Regions from separate parts of the Blautia difficilis genome, predicted to be linked through region 4. Evidence: riboswitches for the same ligand, from Rfam matches in the RefSeq annotation. Region 4 holds a riboswitch; each other region holds the start of a gene.

Region 1 (3,155 bases), on a different contig from region 4:
GACCGGATGTACCGCACACTGGGCCGAATCCGAAGATTCCAGAGGGAACACAGCTCTGCGCAGTCACGGGGAAGATGGGCATATACGAAACGCCTGAACATAGAGCTGGGAAGAAAAATTGCAGGTGCGATCGTAAAAAATGCAGAAGAGAACCATGCAGATGTGATCGTATTCGAGTATCTGGAAATGCAGGGAAAGATATCCGGAAAGAAAAAACAGAAACTGCATCTGTGGAGAAAACGGGATATCCAGAAACGCTGTGAGCATCAGGCACACAGAAAAGGAATGCGGGTATCCAGAGTCTGCGCATGGAATACGAGCAGGCTTGCATACGATGGCTCCGGAAGTGTGTCCCGTGACCCGAAAAATCACAGTCTTTGTGTATTCCAGACAGGAAAAAGATATAACTGTGACCTGTCGGCATCGTATAATATCGGGGCGAGATATTTTATAAGGGAACTTTTAAAATCCCTTCCGGCAACGGAAAGGTCTTTACTGGAGGCAAAAGTCCCTCCTGTAAAGCGTAGAACCTCATGCGTCTATGCAGATCTGAGGAAACTCCATTCAGAAATGGAACTCTTAAAAGCAGCATAGATACAGGCAGATATACAGTGGACTACCTGTAATGTGGGAACCTGCCATATCTGGCATGGGAAATGCGCATAACTGCGTACCTAAGTTACAGGCGTATCCGCCGATATTCAGTCGGACGCCTAAAGCGTCTGGAAGCATGTGACTTCAGTCATGTGAGGTTCACAAGGAACTGACAGGATCTGGAAGGTCGGAATTATATACGGATCTGATAAAACTGATTGTAAAAATCTCGGACTATATCTTCCAGGATGAAGAGAAGATCCAGAAAGGGATAGGTGATGCTATGGGTGGAAAAGTTTTGGAACTGGAATCGGAAAGGTTAAGAGCGGAAGGAAAAGCAATTGGCGAAGTCAGAGGAGAAGAACGCCTTAGTGTTTTGATTAATAAACTTATTCTTGATAAGAGAAATGATGAGATTCAGATCGTAGTGACAGATGCTAAAAAGCGCAGGCAGTATTATGATGAGTATGGACTTTAGAACCGAGGTGTGGAAGATCATTCCTTTGATTTGTATATTCCGCATTGTGGAGATTCTGTAAAAGAGTGTTTTCTCAGACGTATTCCGGGGATAATAAGGGAAGTAATTATTTGTAATCGGGATATTGACAAATTATGGACAAAATGTTAAGATGGTTTCGTAAAAAACGAATAGCGTTTAGCGCACATGTACAGCTCATTACTACGGTAATGATTGAAGAATCGTTGGGTGAGAATCCCAAACAGGGTTCCGTTCCCTTGCAGTATATTTAGTCTGCAGTTCACTGTATTCTTGTAATGGTATTCAAAGGGAATACTATAATGCGAAGGATATGAGTGAAAGTTCAATCTGTACATTATATTCCCTGCCAGTATGGTGGGGATTTTTTTTGCACTTTGATAACTGAATATCGGAAGTCGCTTTTTATCCCTTTAGTTTTCGGAAATCCGGTGAGATACCGGTACGGTTTATCCCCACTGTAATAAGGACGAACACTGCGAAACCATTGGAAAGATCCTTTCCGAGAAGGGCAGCAAGTAGGTTGGAACTTTAAGTCAGGAGACGGACTTTAGTAAAAGAAAAAAACAAACATCTGTAGGCATAACGGAGGTTTATTTTTTGTACCCTTTTTTATGGAAAACAGGTATCAAACGTGGTCTGAAAAGGCTGCGAAATGATATATTTTGCAGGATAACCTGCAAAAAAATAATACATTTATAATTTAAGGTAAGGAGGAAACGAAATGAACATGAAAGTAAGAAAAAGCGTGATTGCATTCTTAATGGCAACAACAATGGTAGGAAGCACAGCAGTACCGGCTATGGCAGATACAGTAACTGCAAAAGTGTCTATAAAGACAACTGGTTTAACAGGAAAAAAAAGTGCGTCACCAGACATTGTGCCAGAAAAAGTTGTTACAGTAACAAATTCCAATGGTTCTGTTACTGCACTAGATGTTCTGAAAGCAGTTTCGGGATCTGATACTGAAACAAAAGAGACTTTAAATGGTAAAACTTATCATTATCAAGGAGTTTTAAGTTGGTATGATAGTCAGTATGGAAATTATATTCCAGCTGTTAAAATGGAAAATCATGCTAATAGCGATTTAGGGAAAGTATTTGCAGATGATGGTACAGCAAATAAAACAGCAAACTCTCTTGCTAACGGAAGAGAAAAATATTTCAAATTATCAGATCTTAATACAACAGAAACAGAAAGCATGAAGGTTACAAAAAATTCAACCTGGAATAATACAGTTCATAAAACAGATTGGCTTTCTGAAAAAGACTATAATAATTATTCAGGTTGGATGACTATTATTGATGGTAATACAGATAACTTAGGTGTTGATACTGTACTTTCCGACACTAAAGAACACACTGTATGCTTAGATTTTTCTATGATGATGGGATTAGATCTTGGATTTTCCAGTTATGTTCAGCAGGGAGATCAGTGGATTCAGGTTCCGGGTTGGAAATAAAGTAAATTTTAATAGCAAATAAAAAAGATGAAGATACTAATGCTTTATAAAGTTTCACTTTATAAAGCATTAGTTCTTTTTCATATTATTTTAATTTTAGGGTGTAAATAGATATGAAGAAAAAGAAAAAAGAAAAAAAAATCTTATATCAGTTAATATTCTCAGCTTTTCTATTATTTAGTAATGCCTATCTTGTAAAAGCTAATTCAGATATATTATCACAAGATTCAACAGGGAAATACTGTATTAATACAGAACAAGATTATTATAATTTTATCGAAAATATACAAAATTATAATAATAAAACGGTTATACTATGTAATGACATTGACATTTCAGATGTTCCAGAAGCAACATCTAGTTTTGGCGGCATATTGAACGGAAAAGGACACACCATTACATATGCTTCAAAAGAAGCAAAAGAAAACATTGCTGTATTTCCTTTTCGTATAAATGACAATGGAATTGTAGAAAATATAAATGTACAAATTGATGAATCATATGCATATAATAGCGAAACAGATGAATTTCAAACTGTCTTTTCGCGATGTGATGGAATTGCAAAAGGAATAACAATTAAAGGAAACGTAACTTGTATTTATG
Region 2 (3,155 bases), on a different contig from region 4:
TTGAATTCAGGAGTTTTTACATGATCCTGCCTTTGACAGTTATTAGAAGAAAAAATCGCTGTATCCATTGATTTTACTGGGGTTCAGCGATTTTTGCCGTTGTTTTGAAGTATAATAATTTATTCCTTCCCTTTACTTTTTTTCTGTATTGTTTTCATTTTGCTCTTTGTTATAAATTGATAGTCTGTCCTAAAACCACAGCTTTCATGAAGAGCATTCGTAATCTTTTCGCGTTTATACAGCGGGATGAATCCCTGTTCCTGTATTTCTGCAAAATTCATTGCCTTTAGAGAGTCCAATAATTCTTCACAGGTATATTGCAAATTTAACTTTTTCTCAAGATAACGGTAGATTGTTAATGAGAGAAAACAGATTAGAAGATGAGCTTTAATCCTGTTATCATCCTGTAAATAAACTGGTCTTGCAGAAAAATCAGTTTTCATAATACGAAAACATTCTTCAATCTGCCTTCGCTTACTTTTAAAATATCATTGACATCATCATCCAAAAGATCTGTACTGCTGAATGGATTCTATATTTCGACACCGGTAGGAAATTATAATCCTGACTGGGCAATTGCTTTCTATAAGGGAAAGGTAAAGCATATTTATTTTGCAGCTGAAACCAAGGGCTCTATGTCCTCTATGCAGCTGCGTTCGATTGAGGAATCTAAGATACACTGCGCACGGGAACACTTTAAGGCTATCAGTAGTGACAGCGTTGTTTTTGATGTTGTGGATAGTTATCAGAGTCTTTTTGATATGGTGATGAGATAAGGCGTTAAGGGATAATATTTCCTCAACAATCATAGGAAAGAGTGCTGTGTATGTCATCTTTTGTATCTCTCTGTGAATAGCACGAATGTAATTCAATGTCTTATGGATTGCAAGACATGCTATATGAGTGGTGCGCGAACTTTATCCCCCCCCCCGGCAGGGGCGGTCAACCTCTGGGAATTCCAGCAAATACAAAAAAGTAAGATTATCAAAAATATTGTTAAAGAAAATTCTTTACTTTGGTTAAAGCGTAAGTTATAATAATTTTGCTTAAAAGCTATAAATGAGCAAATACCGAAAATTGCACAAAATTTGTAGCTGGTTGTACACATTACGCGAACATTAAACTACTTTATTCTTTTTTACTGTCCGCATACTGAAGATTTAATTGTGCAGTTTCTCAAATTTGCTCATTTATAGTTAAAAGAATAAATGTGCCAAGTGCTGAAAAATATATAAAATTTACACTATTTTCAGAAGAGGGAATCAGGTGAGAATCCTGAACGATCCGGTCACTGTATTCAGTTATGCCACATTCATATCCATTGCATTTTTATGTGAGAAGGGAATGGGGATTTAAGCTGTAAGCCAGGAAACCTGCTTGGTTCATAGAAAGAAACTTCCGTGTAAAGTGCTGTCTTTCGTATCATGTTTTTTTGTGATGCCCGCTTTTTCATGGAAGCGGACTTTTTTCTTTTAAAAGCAAAAAAACAAAAGAAAAAATAAGGAGAAAAAGCATGAAAAACATGAAAACAGCAGCAGGAATGTTATGTCTGGCAGGAATTCTCAGCCTGGGAATGGGAACAACTGTATTTGCGGAGGATGGAGACAGCCATTATCCCGTAACAATCACAACCTACAATTATGAGAACGAACCGGTTGAAATGACTTTTGAGAAAGCTCCGGAGAAAGTATTTGCATATGCAAACTCCAATATCGAAGAGCTTCTGGCACTTGGTCTCGGTGATAAGATCGTAGCTGCTTGCGGTCTGGACGGTGATGTGCGTGAGGATTTAAAAGATGAATTTGACAAGATTCAGTATATGGATACCAAGCCATCCAAAGAGGAAGTTGTTGCAATGGAGCCTGATTTTATTGCGGCATGGTATTCTTCTTTCGATGATGACTGGCTTTCTGATGTAAGTTTCTGGCAGGAGAGAGATGTAAATACATACATGTCCCTGAACAGTGCTGCAAAGGGACCGGCTTCTGAGTTCCCACGTACAATTGAAGACGAATATGAGGATATCCTGAACATTGGCAAGATCTTTGATTGCGAAGACAAGGCAGAGGAAATCGTTGATCAGATGAAGGGTGAGATTGATAAAGTAAAAGAGCATGTAGAAGGAACAGACCCGTTATCCGTAGCAGTTCTTGAGGATGAGGGAGATTCCTTCCGTGTATATGGAACAGAGACACTTGGCGGAAATATTCCGGAGACACTTGGTGCAGAGCTGAAGCTTGGTGCAGAGAACTCTGAAAACGTTGGTGCAGAGGATCTGATCGCAGCTGATCCGGACGTATTATTCATGATCAACTATGATGGATTTATGACATCTGATGAGGCAATCGCTGATATTACAGATAACCCTGCATATGCGAGCCTTTCAGCAGTTAAGAACAACAAAGTATTCTCTGTAAACTTGAATGAAGTATACTGCAGCGGTGTCAGAACCTATGACGGAATTATGACATTTGCAAAAGCATTATATCCGGATCTGTACGAATAAAATGAAAAGAAAACCGGATTTTAAAAATGGAATTTTTCATGGAAAGCCGATCTATGTGCTGGCGGTGATATTACTGACTGTGCTTCTGGTGATATCCATTCTGACTGCAGTTACCATTGGTTCTGTAGATCTTTCTGTGAAAGATGTGTATAGTGTAATTTTGTATAAAGTGTTTGGAATCGGGGATCCGGAGGTTTATGGTGTAGGAGCCATGTCTGATATTGTGTGGTTTATCCGCCTTCCCCGTATTCTTCTTGCAACAGCCGTTGGCATGGGTCTGGCAGTTGCAGGTGTGGTAATGCAGGCCATTGTGAAAAATCCGATTGCAGATCCGTATATTCTGGGTATTTCCTCTGGTGCATCTCTTGGTGCAACAGTGGCAATCTTTCTTGGAGTTGGAGCCGTATTTGGCTCCAACTCTATTGGAATCTGCGCATTTATCGGAGCCTTCCTTATTTCTGTACTGGTACAGATCACTGCAAATATAGGAGGCCGGGCAAATTCAGTCCGACTTCTGCTTGCAGGTACAGCACTTGGAAGTGTGTGCAGTGCATTTTCAAACTTTGTTGTCTATATTGCGGGCGACAGAGATGGAATCCAGACAGTTACTTTCTGGCTGATGGGAAGTTTGGCAGGTGCGAAATGGGAA
Region 3 (3,155 bases), on a different contig from region 4:
CTCAGTGATCTTCTTACACGAGCTGAGAATACCCAGCAGATGTATGAGCAGGACAGAAAAAATCTGGACAAATATGTGAAGACCATTGATGAAGTAAATAATTTAAAAACACAGTATGAGTCTGATAAGGCAGAGCTGGAAGAAATGAAATCTTCTTATGAAGAGCAGTCTTATACTCTTCAGTGCCAGATTGATCAGAAAAAATCTGAGTCTGCTGATTATGAAAATGAAATCGCATATGCACAGCAGCAGGCAACAGAATATGCAAATCTTCTGGCAGAGCAGACTGCAGAGATCCAGCAGCTGGAAGCAGAGCGTATTGCGGCAGAGGAAGAGGCCAGACGTCAGGCAGAGGAAGAAGCTGCAAGACAGGCGGCAGAAGAAGCTGCTGCAGCAGAGGAAGCAGCAAACTCAGAAGATGTAGAGTATGATGAGGATGGAAATCCGGTTGAAAATACAGATGAGGATACAGACGAAGATACCTATGAGGAATCAGATGATGTAGAATATGATGAAGATGGCAATGTCATTGATAATGCACAGTCCGGTGAGGATGTGGAATATGATGAGTATGGCAATGTTATTGATTCTGACAATACAGTATCAAAGGAAGATTATGAAGAAGAACAGTCTTCTGATTCTGACAATTCTTCTTCTGGTTCAGGTTCAGGCTCTTCTGTAGTGGATTATGCTACACAGTTTGTGGGAAATCCATATGTATGGGGAGGAACAAGTCTTACAAGTGGTGCAGACTGTTCTGGATTTGTACAGAGTGTATATGCCAACTTTGGAGTAAGTCTTCCGAGAACTTCTTATGAACAGCAGAACTGTGGAACAGAAGTATCTTATGCAAATGCGCAGCCGGGTGATCTGATCTGCTATGGCGGCCATGTGGCAATTTATATGGGAAATGGACGTATTGTACATGCATCCAACTCTGTAGATGGTATTAAGATCAGCGACAATGCTGCATATAGAACAATTGTATCAGTAAGAAGACTTGTATAATCTGCAAAAGATTATATCCGATCAAAAAAAATAATGAGAAAAGGCCAGGTGACATCCATATGTGCTGTTACCTGGTTTTTGTTTGAAAAAAAGTCAAGCGGATATTCGCAATCCGCTTCGCTACTTGCTTGATTCGATTAAAAAGTTTCTGAAAAACTTTGATAAATAGTTGACATTCTCTAACAGTGATGCTATTATAAGGTCAGTATAATTCCATATAGAACATATTAAGTGCTGATACTGTTATTATACGGTACAGAGAGAGGGAATCAGGTGAGAAACCTGAGCGATCCGGTCACTGTAACAGAGGAGCAAATCTCGCAGATCCATTGTGCCATAGCATGAGAAGGAGAGAGGAGCGATGAGCCTGGAGCCAGGAAACCTGCTTAGTATGGCGAGGTTAAACTTCCGTGTAAAGTGTAACAACCAACTCCGTTGAATCCGCAGCTTCGGAGCGTTGTCTGCTTTTTTTCGAAGGCAGACATTTTTTTATGGAATGCGCCTGTTCTTTATGAATTATACATGATTAAATGGCAGGCGATACTACTTCGGAAATATTCGTTCCCTCCGCGCACTCATGAACGGATTAATCTTCTACCCCGGAGTAGCATCGCTCCCTCTTTATTATGGAGAAAATGATAGATTGATCTGTTATCTGCTTGTTTGGAAGAAGGAAATGAGATATGGAAAAACCATATTGGGAAGATAAAGAGTATTCTTTTTTTAGTCATAAAAAATGTGAGTTTTTTCCCTGCCATAAGGGAGCAGATCCTGAGGATTTTAACTGTTTGTTTTGTTATTGCCCTTTATATGCACTGGGGGATCAATGCGGTGGGAATTTTCGATATACAGACAGTGGATTGAAGGACTGTACCAACTGTCAGCTTCCTCATAAGAGAAAGAACTATGGATATGTGACCGGGAAATATCAGGAACTGGCTGAACTGATGAAGAAAATGCGCGCAGATCAGCAGTAAGGATGGTTGACCGGTGAAGATAAAAAAGATCATCAATGGATATTTATATGAGAAATATCTGTTGATGATCTTTTTTTATATGTCTGCATAAGAAATGGCATGAACACATATTGGAAACAACTAACGGGTTTGAAGAAAAACCTTCAGTCTGGGAATCTGATTGTTCAGAATCAATGATTCGGGAAAACCAGTCTGATGAACAAACTCTGCTGCATAGGTAAAATCTCCTACATGCTCTTTTCCATGGCTGTCGCTGGATAAAACAATGGGAAGCCGATATTTAAGGCAGCAACGAAGGATTTCTGCGTTATTTGCCCTGGTGTCACCGCGGTATCCGCCGGGAGTCAGTGAGACTTCGTTGATTTCAAAAATTACATTTTCTCTGCTGGCTGTATAAGCCAGTGTATCGTAATCCACCGGAAAAGCCGGGTTATCACAATGGCCCAGAACCTTTACGGCAGGATACTTCATTGCATTCTGGTATGCAAGAGTATTCTCTTTGACAGTTCCGGATCTGTAGTTCTGGCTATGCATACTTATGATAGCGTAGTCCAGATTAGACAACAGCTCATCACTTAGATCTACATGTCCCTGAATGTCCAGAATATTGAGTTCTACGCCATAAAGTACTTCTACACCAAAACGCTTTCTGGGGCAGAATGGCAGCCCGCGGAAATAAGAAGATGTGCCGGAAGCAAGCGTGCCGGGACCGTGATCCGTAATGCCCAGAAGCTTCATGCCTTTGCGTCCGGCTTCTTTTGCCATATCGGAAATTGTGCAGGAAGTACCGTGTCCGCTTGCAATGGAATGTGTATGGATATCTGCAAGATACGTAAGGATCATCCCCTTTTAAATAAAATTAATGACTGTTTTGCAGAGATATTCTGAAAAAATATATATAACAATTATGACAGAAAGAAGAAAGATTGTCAATTGGGGTTCAAAATAAAAACAACTAAATTTCACAAACAATTCAAACAAAAAACAACATATAAACAGTTTGAAATATGTTGTTTTTTGTTGACCTTATGAGGCGAATGAGGTATAATGACTTTACATGAGTACATGAAAAAGAGAAAGAAATTTGTCTGAGCGTTGGGAATGGCAATGCGAAGATGAAAAACTCCTCTTTCATGAGAAAGGAGAAATATGGAAAAATTTCAAACATCA
Region 4 (3,155 bases):
GATTATTTTGCAGGACCAAACCACGTACTTCCCACCAACGGAACTGCCAAATTCTTCTCCGCCCTTTCTGTAGATGACTTTATCAAAAAATCCAGCATTGTCTATTATTCCAAAGCTGCACTGAGGGACATCCACAAGGATATTGTCCAGTTTGCAACATCTGAACAGCTGACTGCACATGCAAACTCCATTGCAGTACGTTTTGAGGAAGAAGAGAACTAATCAGAAGGAGACATACAATGGCCAGAGAAGCTTCGGTAGAAAGAAATACAAAAGAAACACAAATTAAATTAACGATCAGCCTGGACGGAACCGGATGTTCTCATATTGAGACAGGCGTAGGATTTTTTGACCACATGCTGGACGGCTTTACCAGACACGGACTTTTTGACCTGAACGTAAAAGTAAAGGGAGATCTGCAGGTAGATGACCACCACACCATTGAGGACACCGGAATTGTACTGGGAACAGCATTAAAAGAGGCAATCGGTGACAAAAAGGGCATAAAACGCTACGGAAGCTGCATCCTTCCTATGGATGAATCCCTGGTGCTCTGTGCCATTGACCTGTCCGGCAGACCCTATTTTGCCTGGGATGCAGAGTTTACCGCTGACCGGATCGGAGATATGTCTACAGAAATGGTGAAGGAGTTTTTCTATGCTATTTCCTATTCCTGCGGCATGAACCTGCACATCAAGGTCTTAAGCGGCGGCAACAATCACCATGTGGCAGAAGCCATGTTCAAAAGCTTCGCCAAGGCACTGGACGCAGCTACCTCCTATGACCCACGGATCACAGACGTACTTTCCACAAAGGGAAGTCTGGCATAAAGGAGGCATATATGAATAAAAAAATTACCCCTGTACAGCAGTCCGGGGAAAAAACCTTCACCTGGGCAGACTTTAAGTTAAACAGTGACGGAATGGTACCTGTAATAGCACAGGACTATGAGACTGGTGAAGTACTGATGTTGGCCTATATGAATGAAGAGGCCTACAATACCACTGTGGAGACAGGAAAAATGACCTACTGGAGCAGAAGCCGCAATGAACTGTGGACCAAGGGTCTGACCTCCGGACATCTCCAATATGTGAAATCCCTTACCCTGGACTGCGACAACGACACTATCCTGGCCAGGGTGGAGCAGGTGGGAGCCGCCTGTCACACCGGAAACAGAACCTGCTTTTTCAAACCACTGTACCAAAGGTAAGCTTTCTGAAGATTTTCGACATTATACTCCCAATATCCGGAAAAATGTCTGAAAAATACAAAACGATTTTTGCTAATTTTCGTCTTATTCTTGACAATCTTTAAAATTTGTGGTAAAAAAAGAGTATCCGAATTGAATATGTGCAAGAGTTATAACGTTAAGGTTGCATCCTAATGGATGTGCAAAAGGGAATCCGGTGAGAATCCGGAACGATACCGTCACTGTGTAAGGGAGCTGTTTTTCAGAACCACTGGTTTACCGGGAAGGGAGAAGCAGCGATGAACGAAGTCAGGAGATCTGCCTTAGCGTGGAATTTGAGGTCTGCGGTTTACAGTACCTTTGTTCTCATGACTTACATAGTTCTTATCGTATCCTGCCGGATCCTTATGTTAGATGCGGTATTTACGAAATCCGATACAAACCGTGTATAATGAGAAAAGTAACAGCTGCGGAGATGTGGCTGTTTTTCTTTGCATACATCCGTCCGGAAATATTTAATTATTAAAAGAGGATAAACACCATGAAAAGAAAATCTATGTTAGCCTTATTGTTAGCAGTATCAATGACTTGCTCTATGACAGCAGCTACCGGCACAGTTGCATTTGCAGAGGACGCAGCTACAGAAGAATCCGCCGATGACGCAGCTGCTACAGATGACGCAGCAGCTACAGAGGATACAGCAGCAGAAGATGCAGAAGCTACAGATGACGCTTCCGCAGATGCTGATGCTTCTTCCGATGATCAGAAGGCAGCTGATGAGGTTGGCGCACTGATCGATAAAATCTATGTTCAGGAAAGAACAGACACAACAGATGATGACTGTAAGGCAGCCAAAGAAGCATGGGATAAGCTGACAGATGCCCAGAAGGAACTGGTAACAGGTGAAAATGCAGATCCTGACTACTTCGGACGTGACACAGGAGATGCTTCCAAAGATGATCCTCGCAACCAGGATGAAATCGGTGAAAACGAGCTTTTAGTAGTAAGCTTTGGTACCTCCTTTAACGACAGCCGTGCAGAGGATGTCAAAGGCATTGAAGATGCTCTGGCAGCAGCATATCCGGACTGGTCTGTAAGAAGAGCTTTCACAGCACAGATCATCATCAACCATGTACAGGCAAGAGATAACGAAGTGATCGACAACATGCAGCAGGCACTGGACCGTGCAGTAGCTAACGGCGTTAAGAACCTGGTTGTACAGCCTACTCATCTGATGCATGGTGCTGAATATGATGAAATGACAGAAGCAATTGATGAATACAAAGATAAATTTGAATCTGTAGCAATCGCTGAACCAATGCTTGGTGAGGTTGGTGATGACGCTACTGTGATCAACGATGACAAAAAAGCAGTTGCCCAGGCAATTACAGATGAAGCTTGCAAGGTAGCCGGATTCGATGATATGAAGGCAGCCGCAGATGCTGGTACAGCATTTGTATTCATGGGACATGGTACTTCCCATACAGCAAACGTAACCTACGACCAGATGCAGACACAGATGAATGATCTTGGATTCACAAACGCTTTCATCGGTACTGTTGAAGGTGAACCGGAAGATACCGCATGCGATAAAGTAATCGAAAAGGTAAAAGAAGCAGGATTCAAGAATGTAATCATTCGTCCTCTGATGGTTGTTGCAGGTGACCATGCAAACAACGATATGGCCGGCGATGATGAAGATTCCTGGAAGAGCCAGTTTGTAGCATCTGGAGATTTCGACAGTGTTGACTGCCAGATCGAAGGACTTGGAAGAATTGCAGCAGTAGAAGATCTGTATGTAGCTCATACAAAAGCAGCAATCGACTCCCTGGGAGCAACAGATGATGCAGCTGCAGATGAGAACGCTGAAGCAGCAGATGATGAAACTGCATCAGAAAATGAAGCAACAGATGAAACTGCAACAGATAATGCAGCAGCAGATGAAACAGCAACAGAAGAAGCAGAT

Evidence for each region. A riboswitch is a leader RNA that binds a small molecule or an ion and turns the genes downstream of it on or off. The one in region 4 is predicted to bind cobalamin.
Region 1: another riboswitch for cobalamin. It lies ahead of H8Z82_RS14505 (hypothetical protein); the one in region 4 lies ahead of H8Z82_RS03075 (sirohydrochlorin cobaltochelatase).
Region 2: another riboswitch for cobalamin. It lies ahead of H8Z82_RS10150 (ABC transporter substrate-binding protein); the one in region 4 lies ahead of H8Z82_RS03075 (sirohydrochlorin cobaltochelatase).
Region 3: another riboswitch for cobalamin. It lies ahead of H8Z82_RS07065 (cysteine-rich small domain-containing protein); the one in region 4 lies ahead of H8Z82_RS03075 (sirohydrochlorin cobaltochelatase).

The regions. Positions count from the first base shown of each region.
Region 1 covers NZ_JACOQG010000032.1:462-3,616, reverse strand. Annotated here, with positions in the region: gene H8Z82_RS14515 (IS200/IS605 family accessory protein TnpB-related protein) at 1-594, shown strand, start outside; gene H8Z82_RS14510 (hypothetical protein) at 878-1,072, shown strand; cobalamin riboswitch at 1,469-1,657, shown strand; gene H8Z82_RS14505 (hypothetical protein) at 1,815-2,552, shown strand; partial or broken gene H8Z82_RS14500 (hypothetical protein) at 2,666-3,155, shown strand, end outside.
Region 2 covers NZ_JACOQG010000015.1:17,693-20,847, forward strand. Annotated here, with positions in the region: partial or broken gene H8Z82_RS10145 (IS1634 family transposase) at 120-517, opposite strand; gene H8Z82_RS17145 (restriction endonuclease) at 492-776, shown strand; cobalamin riboswitch at 1,199-1,395, shown strand; gene H8Z82_RS10150 (ABC transporter substrate-binding protein) at 1,514-2,506, shown strand; gene H8Z82_RS10155 (FecCD family ABC transporter permease) at 2,508-3,155, shown strand, end outside.
Region 3 covers NZ_JACOQG010000008.1:82,592-85,746, reverse strand. Annotated here, with positions in the region: gene H8Z82_RS07070 (C40 family peptidase) at 1-1,008, shown strand, start outside; cobalamin riboswitch at 1,221-1,412, shown strand; gene H8Z82_RS07065 (cysteine-rich small domain-containing protein) at 1,692-1,985, shown strand; gene H8Z82_RS07060 (phosphatase) at 2,106-2,828, opposite strand; gene H8Z82_RS07055 (glycyl radical protein) at 3,135-3,155, shown strand, end outside.
Region 4 covers NZ_JACOQG010000003.1:15,308-18,462, reverse strand. Annotated here, with positions in the region: gene hisD (histidinol dehydrogenase) at 1-222, shown strand, start outside; gene hisB (imidazoleglycerol-phosphate dehydratase HisB) at 240-830, shown strand; partial or broken gene hisI (phosphoribosyl-AMP cyclohydrolase) at 893-1,207, shown strand; cobalamin riboswitch at 1,354-1,529, shown strand; gene H8Z82_RS03075 (sirohydrochlorin cobaltochelatase) at 1,731-3,155, shown strand, end outside.